DNA from 3 places in the Clostridium sp. USBA 49 genome. Region 3 is predicted to be linked to each of the others. Evidence: predicted binding sites of a transcription regulator. Region 3 holds the regulator's gene; each other region holds the start of a gene.
What was found. The regulator HrcA, encoded in region 3, represses chaperone genes, less so after heat shock. The targets are predictions, from matches to a motif close to TGTTAGCACTCNNNNNNNNNGAGTGCTAACA.
Positions count from the first base shown of each region.

Region 1 (5,685 bases), on a different contig from region 3:
ATTGTGGACAATGTTTTAGATGGCATAAAGAAGAAAATGGAAACTATATTGGAGTAGCTTTTAATAAAGTATTAGAAATAGAAAAAAAAGATAATGATATAATTATATATAATACAAATGAAGATGAATTTAATAAAATTTGGGTAGAGTATTTTGATCTTAATAGAGACTATGGTAAAATAAAAAAAATTTTAAGTAAAGATCCATTACTAAAAATTGCAGTAGAGTATGGGTATGGTATAAGAATTCTTAAACAAGATCCTTTTGAGATTGTAGTATCTTTTATAATTTCTGCCAATAACAGAATACCAATGATAAAAAAGACAATCGAAAATATTAGCAAAAACTTAGGGAATGCAATAGATTATAAAGGAAAAACTTATTATACTTTTCCATCTATAGAAGAACTTCATAAAGCTTCTATGGAGGACATAGAAGCTTGTGGTGCAGGTTTTAGAGCTAAATATATATATGATACAGTAGATAAAATATACAAAAGTCAAAAATATGAATATAATAAAAATTACGATTTAGATTTTATAAAAAATCAAGAAGATGATATATGCCATAGTATGCTCCAAAATTTCAGCGGAATAGGTCCTAAAGTTGCAGACTGTATTATGCTTTTTTCTATGAATAAGCTTTCAGCTTTTCCTGTAGATGTATGGGTAAAGAGAGCTATGCAGCATTTTTATCTTGCACCAGATGTATCTTTAAAAAAAATAAGAGAATTTGCAAGAAATAAATTTGGAGGATTTTCTGGATTTGCTCAGCAATATCTTTTTTATTATGCAAGAGAAAACAATATACATGTTTAATATAAATTTTAAAGGTGAAACTATGTTAATAAAAATTAAAGCATTTTGTAAAAACTTATTTAAATCAATGTATGATAATAGAGCATATATTATGATAATATTAATTGCACTTTTTATATTTATCATGGCATATGAATATTATGGTCATTATTTTAATATATTTAGAAATCCACAAAAGATAAAAAATATTATATTATCTTATGGTGATTATAGTATTTTTGCCTTTTTAGCATTACAAATTATACAAGTAATAGCATTTTTTATACCTGGTGAAGTTATACAAATTGCAGGAGGATATATATATACAACTTTTGAGGGAGGATTTCTTTCGTTATTAGGCATAACTATAGGAAGTGCTATTGTATATTCTATATCTAGATTTTATGGTAAGCCTTTTATAGAAAAAATAATATCAAAGAAACATATAAAATTTTTTGATAAAATTTTAAAACTTGGAAATATTAATTTTGCAATTTTTTTATTATATTTAATTCCTGGCATACCTAAAGATGTTTTAGCTTATATATGTGGTATTTCAAATATAAAATTTAAAAATTTTATGATTTATTCTACAGCAGGCAGAATTCCAGGTATATTTTTATCAGCATTTTTTGGTTTTAAAATGTATTCAGGCAATAAAAATATGCTTATTATTATTGCAATAACTGCATCTATTTTATTTATAGTTGGAATTTTTAAAGGTGAAAAAATTATAAAATCTTTAATTAGAAAGGAATAAAAAAGACATCATAATGAATTTTATATTTCATTATGATGTCTTTTTATTTTTATGTAAGATAAATATAAAATTATGCTGAATATTGATAATATAGCTAAAATAAAAATTGCACAATGAAAGAAAAATTCTTCAGGAAGAACATTTATAATAGGATCAAGTTCAGGATCAAATTCCCAATAATCGTTATTAAAAAATATTTTATGGAAAATAGTGAAACTTTTATCAAAGTTTATAGCAAAAGGTACAGAAAGCAATATAGGAATAGATATAAGAAATATAGAACTTAGTTTTAAAAATTTAAAATTTCTTTTTTTTATTTTATAAAATATTCCAAATAAACTTAAAAAGAAAGTAATATACATAATAGTATTAAATTTAATAAATATATTTTTTACTTCAGCAAAATGTATTTCACCTTCTTTAGAAGTTTTAAAAGAAGGCATATTAAGTTTAGTTATATTTTTATTTTTAAGATAATCTATTAATATATCATAATTTTTAATAATTTCTTCCTTTTGCATTCCATAATTTTTAGATATATTTAAATAATCAATATCTAAATAATATAATTTTTTAAATGATAAAGTAATATTAACAGATAAAGATATTAAAAATAATGCAATAGTTATAGATAATAAAAAATTTGTAAATTTATAAAAAAAATTATTTGATTTATTCATTAAAAAAAAATCCTCCGATTATAAAATATACTATTTATTTTATAAAACAGTATATATTTAGTCAACTATTATATTTTAATTAGATTTTTTCATGTATAAATTTAAATTTATAAGATAATAATATTTATTGTTTGAGTTTTATTTTGGATAAAATTATCAAATTGAAATTTTAATCAAAATTAATTAATTCATTATAAATTTAGAAATATAATAAAAAAAAGAGTAAAAAGGCAAATTATTAAAATATTTTATAATAAAATTATATTTTCAAGGTTAAATGAGCAAATAAGTTAAAATATGACATTTGCTATTATTCTAAGTATTAATTATTATAATAATTGTGTTAGCACTCATTAATGTTGAGTGCTAACAATAATGAATTTAAGTTTATAATATTATTAATCATAAATTATAAAAAAGTTTAAGGAGGGGTTTAAATGAGAATTAGACCACTTGGTGACAGAGTTGTTATTAAAAGATTGGAAGCTGAGGAAAAAACAAAAAGCGGTATAGTATTAACAGGTACTGCTAAAGAAAAACCACAAGAAGCTGAGGTTGTAGCAGTAGGACCTGGTGGATTAGTTGATGGAAAAGAAGTAAAGATGGAAGTTAAAGTAGGAGATAAAGTATTATTTTCTAAGTATGCCGGTACTGAAGTTAAAGTTGACGGCGAAGAATATACTATTATAAAACAAGATGATATTTTAGCAATTGTTGAATAATTAATTAAGTTTGGAGGGATGTAAAATGGCTAAAAAGATATTATATGGTGAAGAAGCTAGAAGAGCAATGCAAAGAGGTGTAGATGCTTTAGCTGACACTGTAAAAATAACACTTGGACCAAAAGGAAGAAATGTAGTTTTAGATAAAAAATTTGGTGCTCCTCTTATAACTAATGATGGAGTTACAATAGCAAGAGAAATTGAATTAGAAGATCCTTTTGAAAATATGGGAGCACAACTTGTTAAAGAAGTTGCTACAAAAACTAATGATGTAGCAGGAGATGGAACTACTACAGCAACACTTCTTGCTCAAGCAATAATAAGAGAAGGATTAAAAAATGTTACAGCTGGAGCTAATCCAATGCTTATAAGAACTGGTATCAATAAAGCCGTAGAAAAAGCTGTTGAAGAAATCAAAAAGATTTCAAGACCAGTTGATGGAAAAGAAGACATAGCTAGAGTTGCTTCAATATCAGCTGCTGACGAAGAAATAGGAAAGCTTATAGCTGATGCTATGGAAAAAGTAGGTAATGAAGGTGTTATAACAGTTGAAGAATCAAAATCTATGGGCACTGAATTAGATGTTGTTGAAGGAATGCAGTTTGATAGAGGATATGTAAGCCCATATATGGTTACTGATACTGAAAAAATGGAAGCTGTTCTAGACGATCCATATATACTTATAACTGATAAAAAGATTTCTAACATACAAGAAATCCTTCCAATACTTGAACAAATAGTTCAACAAGGAAAGAAACTTTTAATAATAGCTGATGATATAGAAGGAGAAGCATTAGCTACATTAGTTGTTAATAAATTAAGAGGAACATTCACTTGCGTAGGAGTTAAAGCACCAGGATTTGGAGATAGAAGAAAAGAAATGCTTCAAGATATAGCAATACTTACTGGTGGAGAAGTTATATCTGAAGAATTAGGAAGAGATTTAAAAGAAGTTACTATTGATATGCTTGGAAGAGCTGAAAGCGTAAAAGTTTCTAAAGAAAATACTACAATAGTTAACGGAAAAGGCGACGCAAACGAAATTCATAATAGAGTTAACCAAATAAAAGCTCAAATAGAAGAAACTACTTCAGATTTTGATAGAGAAAAATTACAAGAAAGATTAGCTAAACTTGCTGGAGGAGTTGCAGTTATAAAAGTTGGTGCAGCTACTGAAACAGAGCTTAAAGAAAGAAAACTTAGAATAGAAGATGCACTAGCAGCTACAAAAGCAGCTGTTGAAGAAGGTATAGTCCCAGGTGGTGGAACTGCATATATTAATGTAATAAATGAAGTTGCTAAACTTACTTCAGATGAACCAGATGTTCAAGTTGGTATAAACATTATAAAGAGAGCATTAGAAGAGCCAGTAAGACAAATAGCATTCAATGCTGGACTTGAAGGTTCTGTAATAATAGAAAAAATTAGAAACAGCGAACCAGGAACAGGATTTGACGCTTTACATGAAACTTATGTAAATATGATCAAAGCTGGTATAGTTGACCCAACTAAAGTTACAAGAAGCGCACTTCAAAATGCAGCTTCAGTAGCAGCTACTTTCTTAACAACTGAAAGTGTAGTTGCTGATATACCAGAAAAGAACCCAGCACCAGCAATGCCTGCTGGCGGAATGGGAATGGACGGAATGTATTAAAATAAAAAATAAAGAATTCCCCTATATTGGGGAATTTTTTATTTTTTGAAAAAAGAATATTGATAAAACCACAATTATGATAAAATATAAAAAAATAAATAAAAATATGTAAATTTATACTATTTTATATATTGTGTATACTTATGATTAAATGTATAATAATAACATAAATAAAAATTATTAAATTACATAAAATATTATATAATTTTAAATATAATTTATATAAAATTAAAATAATTACAATAATTAAAAAATTAACAAAGTATATAAAATATTGCATTAATTATATTAAAAAATTCATTTAAGGAGTATTATCCTATGGAATTTAAGGTTAAAAGAAGGCTAGGAGATTTATTAGTTCAAGAAGGTAAAATCTCAATGCTCCAGCTTAGAGAATCATTAATGAAACAAAGAACTTTAGGGAAAAAGCTTGGAGAAATTTTAATAGATGATGGATTAGTTACAGAAGAAGATATTATAGAGGTACTAGAAAAACAGACTGGAATTCAAAGGATAAATATAGATAGTATAACAATAGACAAAAAAGCAATAAAATCAGTTCCAGAAAGCATATGTTTAAAACATGATCTAATTCCATTTGGATTTAATGAAAACAAAATAAAAATAGCTATGTGGGATCCTTTAAATATATTTGCAATTGATGATGTTTCTATAGCGTCAGGATTTGAAGTTGAAACTTATATAGCACTTAAAAGTGAAATAAAAAAATACATAGAAAGATATTATTCTGATCAGCAAGTACTTAAAGCTGCAGAGGAACTATCAAAAGAAAAGTTGGGAGTAAGTAAGCTTCAAAATCAAATTGAAGAAGAAGAATTTAATAATATAAAAAATGCTCCTGTTGTTAAAATGGTAGATTATCTTATAAAAAATGCATTAGAAACTAGAGCTAGCGATATACATATTGAACCTTTTGAAAAGTATGTAAGAATAAGATATAGAATAGATGGACAACTTGTTCAGGTTTCAACGGTAGGAATTGATTCTCAAGCTGCTTTAGTTACAAGGTTAAAAATACTTGCTAATTTAAATATAGCAGAAAAAAGAATTC
Region 1 covers NZ_FUYD01000004.1:80,901-86,585, reverse strand. Annotated here, with positions in the region: gene B5D11_RS05515 (DNA-3-methyladenine glycosylase family protein) at 1-818, shown strand, start outside; gene B5D11_RS05510 (TVP38/TMEM64 family protein) at 841-1,557, shown strand; gene B5D11_RS05505 (TIGR01906 family membrane protein) at 1,578-2,237, opposite strand; gene groES (co-chaperone GroES) at 2,675-2,959, shown strand; gene groL (chaperonin GroEL) at 2,985-4,613, shown strand; gene B5D11_RS05490 (GspE/PulE family protein) at 4,932-5,685, shown strand, end outside.
Region 1: groES (co-chaperone GroES) is a predicted target of HrcA. The motif match lies at 2,579-2,609, and genes of this name have one in related genera.

Region 2 (5,685 bases), on a different contig from region 3:
CTTAGTAAAGAAGAAAAGGAGATATTGCATAAAGCATCTTTTCCCAAAATAGAATTTAAACATTTTAAAAAAAGTGCCATAGTAAACATTCAAACTGTGCTCAATGGTTACGGTGCATTACTAATTTTAATAAAAAAAGTACAAAAATACTAAAAATACGGTGTTTTTGTACTTTTTCTTTTAATCATATCTGCATAAATTAGCTTAAATGTACCTTTTATTGAGCTTATAAGTGAATGTAATAAATTTACTAAAATTATATAATAAGACTATAGGAACTTATAATTTTAAAATTATACTATATTAAAGATTGAGGTGAGAGCATTGGGAATCGATGATAAAATTTTCGAGAAAGAGAAAATAATAAAATTGCTGTTTAAATTTGCTATACCAGCTATCATTTCTCTATTGGTATCTGAATTATATAACATGGTAGATACTGTATTTGTTGGCCGATATGTCGGACCTAATGCTATTGCAGCTCTAACTGTTGTATTTCCTATTCAAAGATTTTTAACATCTATAGGAATGCTTATAGCCGTAGGAACATCAACTTATGTATCAAGAAGTTTAGGTAAAAAAGATTTAATTGAGATAAGAAAAATTATAGTTAGTGCTTTTATAATCACACTGACATTCATAATAGCTACTTCTTCATTTATATTCATAATAAAAAAACCACTTCTTTATAAACTAGGAGCTAGCAGCTTAAGTTTTTATCTAGCCAATGAATATATAAAAGTCATTCTGTTTGGCAGTATTTTTCAATGTTTATCTTTGGTGTTATGTAATATTATGACTTCTTTAGGAAATGCAAACATGACAATTTATGCAACATCAATTGGTGCCATATTAAATATTATTTTAGATTATATTTTGGTAGTAAACATGGGAATAGGAGTAAAAGGTGCTGCAATAGCAACAGTTATTTCTCAAATTATATCCTGTATATTTGTATTTTATAAATTTAGAAAAGTAATTAATAATTTTAAAATTAAATTTTCGATAAAATGCATTAAAGAAGCTTTAGATAAGAATTTAATTCAAGGAATTATTGCCATTGGTTTTTCTACTTTTATAGTTGAAATTTCAGATGCCATTGTAGCTGTAATTTTAAATAATTTACTTTATTCTACTGGTGGAGATAGTGCAATAATAATTGTTGGTATAGTAACTAAAGTTTCTATGTTTATGTTTATTGCTATAATTGGAATTAGTTCTGCAATGCAGCCTATTGCAGCATATAATTTTGGTGCTAAAAAATTTAATAAAGTAAAGAAAACAGTTTCTTTATCAATAGAAATTGTAACTATAACTTCTTTAGTGTTTTTTATAATTATTAATTTATTTGCAACTAAAATTATAGGATTTTTCTTACAAGATAAAGAAATATTATATTCAACTGTGAAAGCTTTAAGAATATGCATTTTCTTACTTCCTTTAACTGGAGTATATTATATTGCAATATATTATTATCAAGCAATAAAAGAAGCCAAAAAAAGTTTCTTATTATCTATTTTTAGGCAGTTGATTGCATTTATACCATTAGCTATTATATTTGTTGAACTGTTAGGTACAATTGGAGTATGGATAGCATATCCCGTTTCTGATGCAATTTCAACCATACTTTCTATATATCTTTTAAGAAAATCACCTAAGAAAGAAGTAAAAATAAATGTAAATACAATTACTAATAAAACAATTCTCTTGAATAAAATAAGTTAATCAAAATAGGATATTGCAAAAATTATTTTAAAATAATTTTTGCAATATCCTATTTTTCTATAAAAAATAAACAAATATTTTTATTTATAGTATAATTGGAATGTAAAAGTTTTTTTAATATAGGAGGTAAAAATATTTATGGAATTAATGGATAAATTTCAAAAATTAAAAGATATACTTAAAGAGGCAGGAAGTGGAGCTATCGCTTACTCAGGTGGTGTAGATAGTACATTTTTATTAAAGGTTGCTTATGATGTACTTAAAGATAATATTATAGCTGTTACAGCCAGGTCATCATCATATCCTGAAAGAGAATTTAACGAAGCAAAAGAATATATAAAACAAATTGGTGCAAAACATGTAATTATAACATCTGAAGAATTAGATATAGAAGGATTTTCTAAAAATCCTGTTAATAGATGTTATTTTTGTAAAACTGAGTTGTTTTCCAAAGTTAGAAAAGAAGCTGATAAATATGGGCTTAAACATGTATTTGATGGCTCAAATTTTGATGATATTGGAGATTTTAGACCAGGTATGAAAGCAGCAAAGGAACAAGGAGTAATAAGCCCATTAAAATTAGCAGAACTTACTAAAGATGATATTCGAAAGCTATCAAAGATGCTTAATCTGCCAACTTGGAATAAACCTTCTTTTGCCTGTCTTTCTTCAAGATTTCCATATGGAAAAGAAATAACCATTGATAAATTAAGTATGGTTGAAAAAGCAGAGCAATTTTTAATAGATATGGGATTTAAACAACTAAGAGTAAGACATCATGATGAAATTGCCAGAATTGAAGTTGCTCCAGAAGACAGAGCACGTTTTTTTGATTTAGATATAATGGATAAAATAGGTAATGAACTTAAAAAAATAGGATTTAAATATGTAACTTTAGATTTAATAGGATATAGAACTGGAAGCATGAATGAAGTTTTATCAGAAGAAGAAAAGGTTGTATAATATAATTATGAAATTTTAGATTGTATAGAAAAATTTTTATTTCTCACAAAGTTATTTACAATGAAATTTACATAAATATATTGACTTAAACATTAAAAGGTGTTATATAAAAATTATGGATTAGCACTCAAAATATTAGAGTGCTAATAAAATTTAATTTTATAGACAAATATGTTATATAGTCCTATACAATAGATTAATAACGAAAGGGGAAGTTTATATGGAAACAAAACAGTTTAAAGCAGAGTCTAAAAGACTCTTAGACCTTATGATTAATTCCATTTATACTAATAAGGAGATTTTTTTAAGAGAACTTATTTCAAATGCTAGTGATGCAATAGATAAGATTTATTACAAAACATTAAAAGATGATTCTCTTACATTTAATAAGGAAGATTATTTTATTAAAGTAATACCTGATAAAGAAAACAGAATATTAAAAGTTTCAGATACTGGTATTGGAATGACAAAAGAAGAATTAGATGAAAATCTTGGAGTTATAGCAAAAAGTGGTTCATTAAAATTTAAAACTGAAAATGAAATAAAAGATGGATATGACATAATAGGACAATTCGGTGTTGGATTTTATTCTGCATTTATGGTTGCTGATAAAGTTACTGTTATAAGCAAAGCTTTGGGAAGTGATGAAGCTTATAAATGGGAATCTAAAGGGGTAGAAGGATATACTATTGAAAAGTGTGAAAAGGACTCTGTTGGTACAGATATAATAATGAAAATAAAAGAAAATACTGAAGATGAAAATTATGATGAATTTTTAGATGAATATAGATTAAAATCTATTATAAAGAAATATTCTGATTTTATAAGATACCCAATTAAAATGGATATAACAAAAAGCAGATTAAAAGAAGGAACTGAAAATGAATATGAAGAATACAAAGAAGAAGAAATTATAAATAGTATGGTTCCAATATGGAGAAAGAATAAAAATGAGCTTACTAAAGAAGATTATGATAATTTTTATTCTGAAAAACATTATGGATTCGATAAACCTTTAAAACATATTCATATAAGTGTTGATGGAGCAGTAAATTATAATGCTATTTTATATATTCCTGAAAAAATGCCATATGATTTTTATACTAAAGAATATGAAAAAGGTTTAGAGCTTTATTCTAATGGTGTTATGATTATGAATAAATGCCCAGATTTATTGCCTGATTACTTTGGATTTGTAAAAGGTATAGTTGATTCAGAAGATTTATCTCTTAATATATCTAGAGAAATACTTCAACATGACAGGCAATTAAAACTTATTGCTAAAAACATAAAGAATAAAATTAAAAATGAATTAGAAAATATGCTTAAAAATGAAAGAGATAAATATGAAAAATTTTATAAGTCCTTTGGAAGACAATTAAAATATGGTATTTATAGTGAATTTGGAAGTAATAGAGATGTATTACAAGATTTATTAATGTTTTACTCATCAAAAGAAAAGAAGTTGGTTACTTTAAATGAGTATGTATCAAGAATGCCCAAAGAACAAAAATATATATATTATGCAGTAGGAGAATCAATTGAAAGAATTGAAAAGCTTCCGCAAGCAGAGCTTGTACAAGATAAAGGATACGAAATTTTATACTTTACAGATGATATAGATGAATTTGCAGTTAAAATGTTAATGCAATATAAAGATAAAGAATTTAAATCTGTTTCAAGCGGCGATTTAGGAATAGAGTCAGAACAGGATAAAGATTCTAATAAAGATCAAAATGAAGAAAATAAGGATTTATTTAATAAAATGAAAGAAATTTTAGGTGATAAAGTTAAAGATGTAAGAGCTTCAAAAAGATTAAAGAATCATCCTGTATGTTTGTCAAATGAAGGTGAAATATCAATTGAAATGGAAAAAATATTAAATTCTATGCCAAATGACCAAAAAATAAAAGCAGATAAAATTTTAGAGATAAATGTAAATCATGATGTGTTTAAATCATTGAAAGAAGCTTTTCAAAATGATAAAGATAAACTTGAACTTTATACAAATTTATTATATAATCAAGCTCTTCTTATTGAAGGATTACCAATAAATGATCCTTTGGAGTTTACAAATAATATTTGTAAAATAATGAAATAATAAAAAACAAAGAATAAATAATAAATAAAGGCCGCTTTCAATATATTTTTTTGAAAGCGGCTTCTATTTGTAGTAATATAAGGTAAAATATAATATATAAATAAATTTATAAATAAAATTGTTTTAGGGAATTTTAGTAAATATGTTCAAATTTTATAGAAGCAGGAGTGGTGTATTTATATGAATATACTTGTAACATTAAATTCTAATTATATTAAGCCTTTAAAAGTTATGCTTAAATCACTTTTTTTTAGCAATCCCAAAGAAAAATTTACCATTTACTTAATGCATTCAAGCATTAAAGATGAAGAATTAGAAGATTTAAATAATTTTATTAAAATGCATGGAAGTCAGTTAGAAATATTATATATAGATAATAGCTATTTTGAAGATGCACCAATTATATTACATTATACAAAAGAAATGTATTATAGGCTTTTAGCATTTAAATTTTTGCCAAAAGAAATTGATCGTGTATTATATTTAGATCCAGATATTTTAATTATAAATCCAATTAGAGAATTATATGATATGGATATTAATGAATATCTTTATGCCGCAGCATATCATGATAAAATTACAGTTAAAGGAATTAATAAGTTAAGATTATATCCTTATGAAATTAATGCTTATTATAATTCTGGAGTTCTTTTAATGAATTTAGAACTTCAAAGAAAATTTATAAATGAAAATGAAATATACAAATTTGTAGAAAAAAATAAAGCAAAGCTTATTATGCCTGATCAAGATATACTAAATGCTTTATATTCAAAAAAAATAAAAAGTCTAGATGAAAAATTATATAATTATGATGTTAGATATTATCGTTATTATAAGATTATGACTAATGGTATGTGTGATATGGATTATGTTATAAAAAACACAGTAATTCTTCA
Region 2 covers NZ_FUYD01000001.1:340,829-346,513, reverse strand. Annotated here, with positions in the region: gene B5D11_RS01495 (helix-turn-helix domain-containing protein) at 1-153, shown strand, start outside; gene B5D11_RS01490 (MATE family efflux transporter) at 325-1,725, shown strand; gene larE (ATP-dependent sacrificial sulfur transferase LarE) at 1,864-2,688, shown strand; gene htpG (molecular chaperone HtpG) at 2,909-4,789, shown strand; gene B5D11_RS01475 (glycosyltransferase family 8 protein) at 4,970-5,685, shown strand, end outside.
Region 2: htpG (molecular chaperone HtpG) is a predicted target of HrcA. The motif match lies at 2,807-2,837, and genes of this name have one in related genera.

Region 3 (5,685 bases):
CCTGTACCTCCGCATTTATCACATGTTTTAGGAGATGTCCCAGGCTTTGCACCGCTTCCTCCGCAAGTTTCACATCTTTCATATCTATTTATAGCTATTTCTTTTTCTGCTCCAAATACAGCTTCTTCAAAAGTTAGATTTAAAGTATATTCTATATCAGCCCCTCTTTCAGGTCCGTTTTTCCTTCTTGAAGAACCAAATCCACCACCAAAAAAGCTTTCAAATATATCTCCAAAACCACCTATATCAGAAAAGTCAAATCCACCAAAACCGCCTTCAAATCCACTTCCATTAAAATCAGCAGTACCAAATTGATCATATTTAGCTCTTTTATCAGGATCTGATAAAACTTGATATGCTTCATTTATTTCTTTAAATTTTTCTTCAGCCTCTTTATTTCCTCTATTCTTATCAGGATGATATTTAATTGCTAGCTTTCTAAATGCCTTTTTAATTTCATCATCACTTGCACCTTTTTGAAGTCCAAGAATCTCGTAATAATCCTTTTTCGCCATCCCGTTTCCACCACCTGCCATTTAATAAACTATAAATTATAAACAATTTAAACTTAAATTAAGGGAGGGGCCATGTTACCCATCCCTTATATATTATACATATTATTTATTATTTGTCATCTTCTACTTTAAAATCTGCATCAACTACATTATCATCTTTAGGTGCTTGAGTTCCAGCATTAGCTCCACCCATATTATTTGGATCAAAGCCTGCTCCTTCTGCTCCACCATTAGCTTGATATATTTTAGCAGATACAGCATAAAATTCTTGTGTTAATTCTTCTGTTGCTTTTTTTATAGCCTCTAAATCATTTCCATCTTTAACTGCATTTACAGCTTTAATTTTTTCTTCTATTTTAGCTTTATCTTCTGCAGAAACTTTGTCTCCTAAATCTTTTAGAGTTTTTTCTGCTTGATATACCATCTGATCTGCATTATTTTTTACTTCAATAGTTTCTTTTCTCTTTCTATCTTCTTCTGCATATCTTTCTGCTTCTTTTACAGCTTTTTCAATTTCATCATCACTTAAATTTGTTGAAGCAGTAATTGTAATATTAGCTTCTTTTCCTGTACCCTTATCTTTTGCAGAAACATTTACTATACCATTAGCATCTATATCAAAAGTAACTTCAATTTGTGGGACTCCTCTTGGTGCTGGTGCAATTCCTGATAAAGTAAATCTTCCAAGAGACTTATTATCTGCAGCCATCTGTCTTTCACCTTGAACTACATGTATCTCAACAGATGTTTGACCGTCTGCAGCAGTTGAGAATATTTGACTTTTTCTTGTTGGTATTGTTGTATTTCTTGGAATTAAAGGAGTAGCTATTCCACCTAATGTTTCTATTCCAAGTGTCAATGGAGTTACATCAAGAAGAAGTACATCTTTAACATCTCCAGTTAAAACACCTGCCTGAATTGCTGCTCCAACAGCAACACATTCATCAGGATTAACACCTTTTGATGGTTCTTTACCTGTAAAATTCTTAACTGCTTCTTGTACAGCTGGTATTCTAGTAGAACCACCAACTAATATTACTCTATCTATTTCATTTATTGAAAGTCCAGCATCTTGGAGTGCTTTTCTCATTGGCTCAATAGTAGCCTCTACTAAATCATGAGTTAATTCATTAAATTTAGCTCTGGTTAAATTCATATCTATGTGCTTTGGACCTGTAGCATCAGCTGTTATAAATGGAAGATTTATATTTGTTTGTAATGAAGATGATAATTCGATTTTTGCCTTCTCAGCTGCTTCTTTTAATCTTTGAAGAGCCATTTTATCATTTCTTAAATCTATTCCATTTTCTTTTTTAAATGTATCAGCTATATAATCTATAATTCTTTGGTCAAAATCATCTCCACCAAGCTTAGTATTACCATTTGTAGACTTAACTTCAAATACTCCATCTCCAAGTTCTAGTATAGATACATCAAATGTACCTCCACCTAAATCATATACAAGTATTTTATGACTTTCATCTTGTTTATCAAGACCATAAGCAAGTGATGCGGCTGTTGGTTCATTTATAATTCTTAAAACTTCAAGTCCTGCAATTTTTCCAGCATCCTTTGTTGCTTGTCTTTGACTATCATTAAAATATGCTGGAACAGTAATAACAGCTTGAGTAACCTTTTCTCCAAGATAAGCTTCTGCATCAGCCTTAATTTTCATTAGTATCATAGCTGAGATTTCTTGTGGAGTATATTCTTTACCATCTATATTTACCTTATAGCTTGTTCCCATATGTCTTTTTATTGATATTATAGTTCTGTCTGGATTAGTTATTGCTTGTCTTTTTGCAATTTGACCTACAAGTCTTTCTCCATTTGCTTGAAATGATACTACAGATGGTGTAGTTCTTCCTCCTTCTGAGTTAGGAATAACTACTGGTTCTCCTCCTTCCATAACTGCTACACATGAATTAGTTGTACCTAAATCGATTCCTATTACTTTTCCCATATTAAAATCCTCCTTTAATTAAATATTCTTTCAAATTTTAAATTGAATATATTTCTGTTTCTAATTTGCAACTTTAACCATACTATATCTTAAAACCTTATTTCCTCTAATATATCCTTTTTGAAATACCTCAACAATTTCTTTTTCTCCATAATTTTCATCTTCAATATGCATAACTGCATTATGAAAATTAGGATCAAATTTTCCATCTGTAGATATTTCTTCTACATTAAGTTTATCTAAACTATCCTTAAATTGCTTAATAACCATGTCAATTCCTTTTTTTATATCTTCAACACTTCCTTCTACAGTAGCAGCCCTTTCTAAATTATCTAAAACTGGTAATATATTTTTTAGAACATCTTCACACGCTTCTGTATATATAGACTCTTTTTCCTTATTAGTTCTTTTTCTGTAATTATCATATTCAGCTGTAATTCTTAATATTTTTTCTTTTAGAGCCTCAATTTCATTATTTAATTTAGTATTTTCATCTTGTAATTTTTTATTTGAATCTTTTAATTCTTTAACCATAGCTTCTAATGAATTCTCTTTATTTTCTTCTATACATTCAAACTCCTTATCTTCTAATATCTCTGCCTCATCAGAAATTTCAGTTTCTTTAGCTTTATCAAAAATATTATCTTCTTTAATTTCTTCAAAAGCAGTTTCATTTTTATTTTCTTTTTCCATTACTCACTTCTTCCTTTCGTAGTTTTTACATTATAAAATATAATTAAATAAAATAATTATTTTTATCAAGAAACTATTTATTATCTAAATACTTTTTGCTCAATGCATCATTTACTTCTTTTACTATTTTAGTAAGAACAGTAACTACTTTTGCATAAGGAATTCTAGTAGGTCCTATAACTCCTATAACTCCTAAAGGTCTATCTCCTAATCTATAAACTCCTGAAATAACGGCACAATCTTTTGCACTTTCAACATAATTTTCTTCTCCTATACTTATAGATATAGAACTATTAGTATTTAAAAGACTTTGAATGAGTTCTTTATTATCTATTAAGTGTAAAAATTCTCTAGCTTTTTCTATATTATTATACTCTGGATAATTAAATATATTTGTTGTACCTTCTAAATAAACCTCAGAGTTCTCTGCTTCATTTAAGCTTTCATAAAGTGCTGGTATGATAGCATCAAATATTTCTTCATGATTAGCCAAATCTATTTTTATACTGTTAATTACAGATAAATTTATTTCTTCAATAGTAAGATTTTTTAATTTATTATTTAAAATGTTGCTTAATTTAATAAGTATACCATTATCAATTGGTTTTTTTATTCTAATTATAGTATTCTTAATCAAACCTGTATCTGTAATTATTACTGCTAAAACTGCATTATTATCAACTTTTACAAGTTGAATAGATTTTAAATAACTTTTTTTAGCAGACGGAGTTTTCACGATGCATGTTAATTTAGTAAGTTCTGATAATAATTGAGTAGCTTGCTTAATAATTTTATCAACTTCGTAAAGAGCTGCATTTAATATTTGATTTTTTATTAAAATTTCTTCTTCTAAAGATAATGAAGTAAGTTTCATTAACTTATCTACATATAATCTATAACCTTTATTTGAAGGCTTTCTTCCAGAAGAAGTATGAAGATGTTCAAGATATCCCATTTCTTCTAAATCAGCCATCTCATTTCTTATAGTTGCAGAACTTATCCCTAAATTATACTTTTTTGCTATGGTTCTGGATCCAACAGGCTCAGCAGTATTAATATAATCATTAATTATAGCCTGAAGTATTTTTATTTTTCTTTCATCCATTTCCATATTTTCCTCCTAATTTATTTAAAAGTTCTGAACATATATTTTGTTAGCACTCAGTATTGGTGAGTGCTAATTGCCATGATTAAAAAATATCACTCTATAATTGTTTTGTCAATTTATTATTAAACACAAAAATAAATTATAATTTAATAAAATATGTATTTAAGTTAATATTCCTCCTATTTTCTTATCTTTTCACTTTATTTTAATTTAATATAAATTCACACATAACTTGATTTGATAATTTAACTCCTTCATAAGAAAGATATATACGATCTTTATTTTTTATTAACAAATTTCTTTTTACAAATTTTTCTATAACATCTTTATATATATCGTAAATATCTATTTTAAATCTATTTTTAAAGTCTTTTATGGATATTCCTTCTATTTTTCTAAGACCTAAAAACATAAATTCTTCCATTTCATCTTCTATAGTATTTTTATATTCTTCTATTACTGCATTTTTATTTTTATTTATCATATTTATATATTTTTCTATATCATCATAATTTTTATACCTTAATCCTTCTATATATGAATGCGCTCCAGATCCACATCCTATATAATCTTTTAGGTTCCAATATGTTAAATTATGCTTGCATTCTAAATTTTTTTTTGAAAAATTAGATATTTCATATTGTAAATATCCATTATCTTTTAAAAAATTTACACAAAAATCATACATTGCTACTACGTCATCTTCATCAGGAAGGTTTAATTTTCCTTTTCTATCCATATCATAAAAAACAGTTCCTTCTTCAACTATTAAGCTATAACAAGATATATGTTCTGGATTTAATTTTATAACTTCATTAAGAGTTTCTTTAAAGTCATTTAAACTTTGATTTGGAAGTCCCATCATTAAATCAACATTAATATTATTAAAACCTATTTTCCTTGCTTCATTATAAGTATTTATAAACTGTTCTCTGTTATGTATTCTTCCTATTTTTTTTAACAAACTATTTTGCCATGCTTGAAGCCCTATGCTTAATCTATTTACTCCCATGCTTTTAAAAAATTCAAGCTTTTCTTTACTGAAACTATCTGGGTTACCTTCAACTGTAAATTCAAAATTTTCATCTTTATCTAAATTATCGATAGAATTTTTTAAAATATTTAAACACTCTAATGTTAAATAGGTGGGAGTTCCCCCACCTATAAAAATTGTGTTAACTTTTTTATTTACTTTAAAATTTATCTCCTTACATAAAGCCAAAATATATTCATACATAAAATTTTCTTTACCTGAAAATGATGGGAAATCACAATATAAGCACTTTTGTCTACAAAACGGAATATGTATATATAATGATATTCCATTATTCATAAATATTTTCCCCTTTTAATCTATTTTTAAAATTGACATAAAAGCTTCTTGAGGTACTTCTACTGTACCTATT
Region 3 covers NZ_FUYD01000002.1:131,482-137,166, reverse strand. Annotated here, with positions in the region: gene dnaJ (molecular chaperone DnaJ) at 1-515, opposite strand, end outside; gene dnaK (molecular chaperone DnaK) at 625-2,478, opposite strand; gene grpE (nucleotide exchange factor GrpE) at 2,539-3,171, opposite strand; gene hrcA (heat-inducible transcriptional repressor HrcA) at 3,245-4,282, opposite strand; gene hemW (radical SAM family heme chaperone HemW) at 4,485-5,612, opposite strand; gene lepA (translation elongation factor 4) at 5,628-5,685, opposite strand, start outside.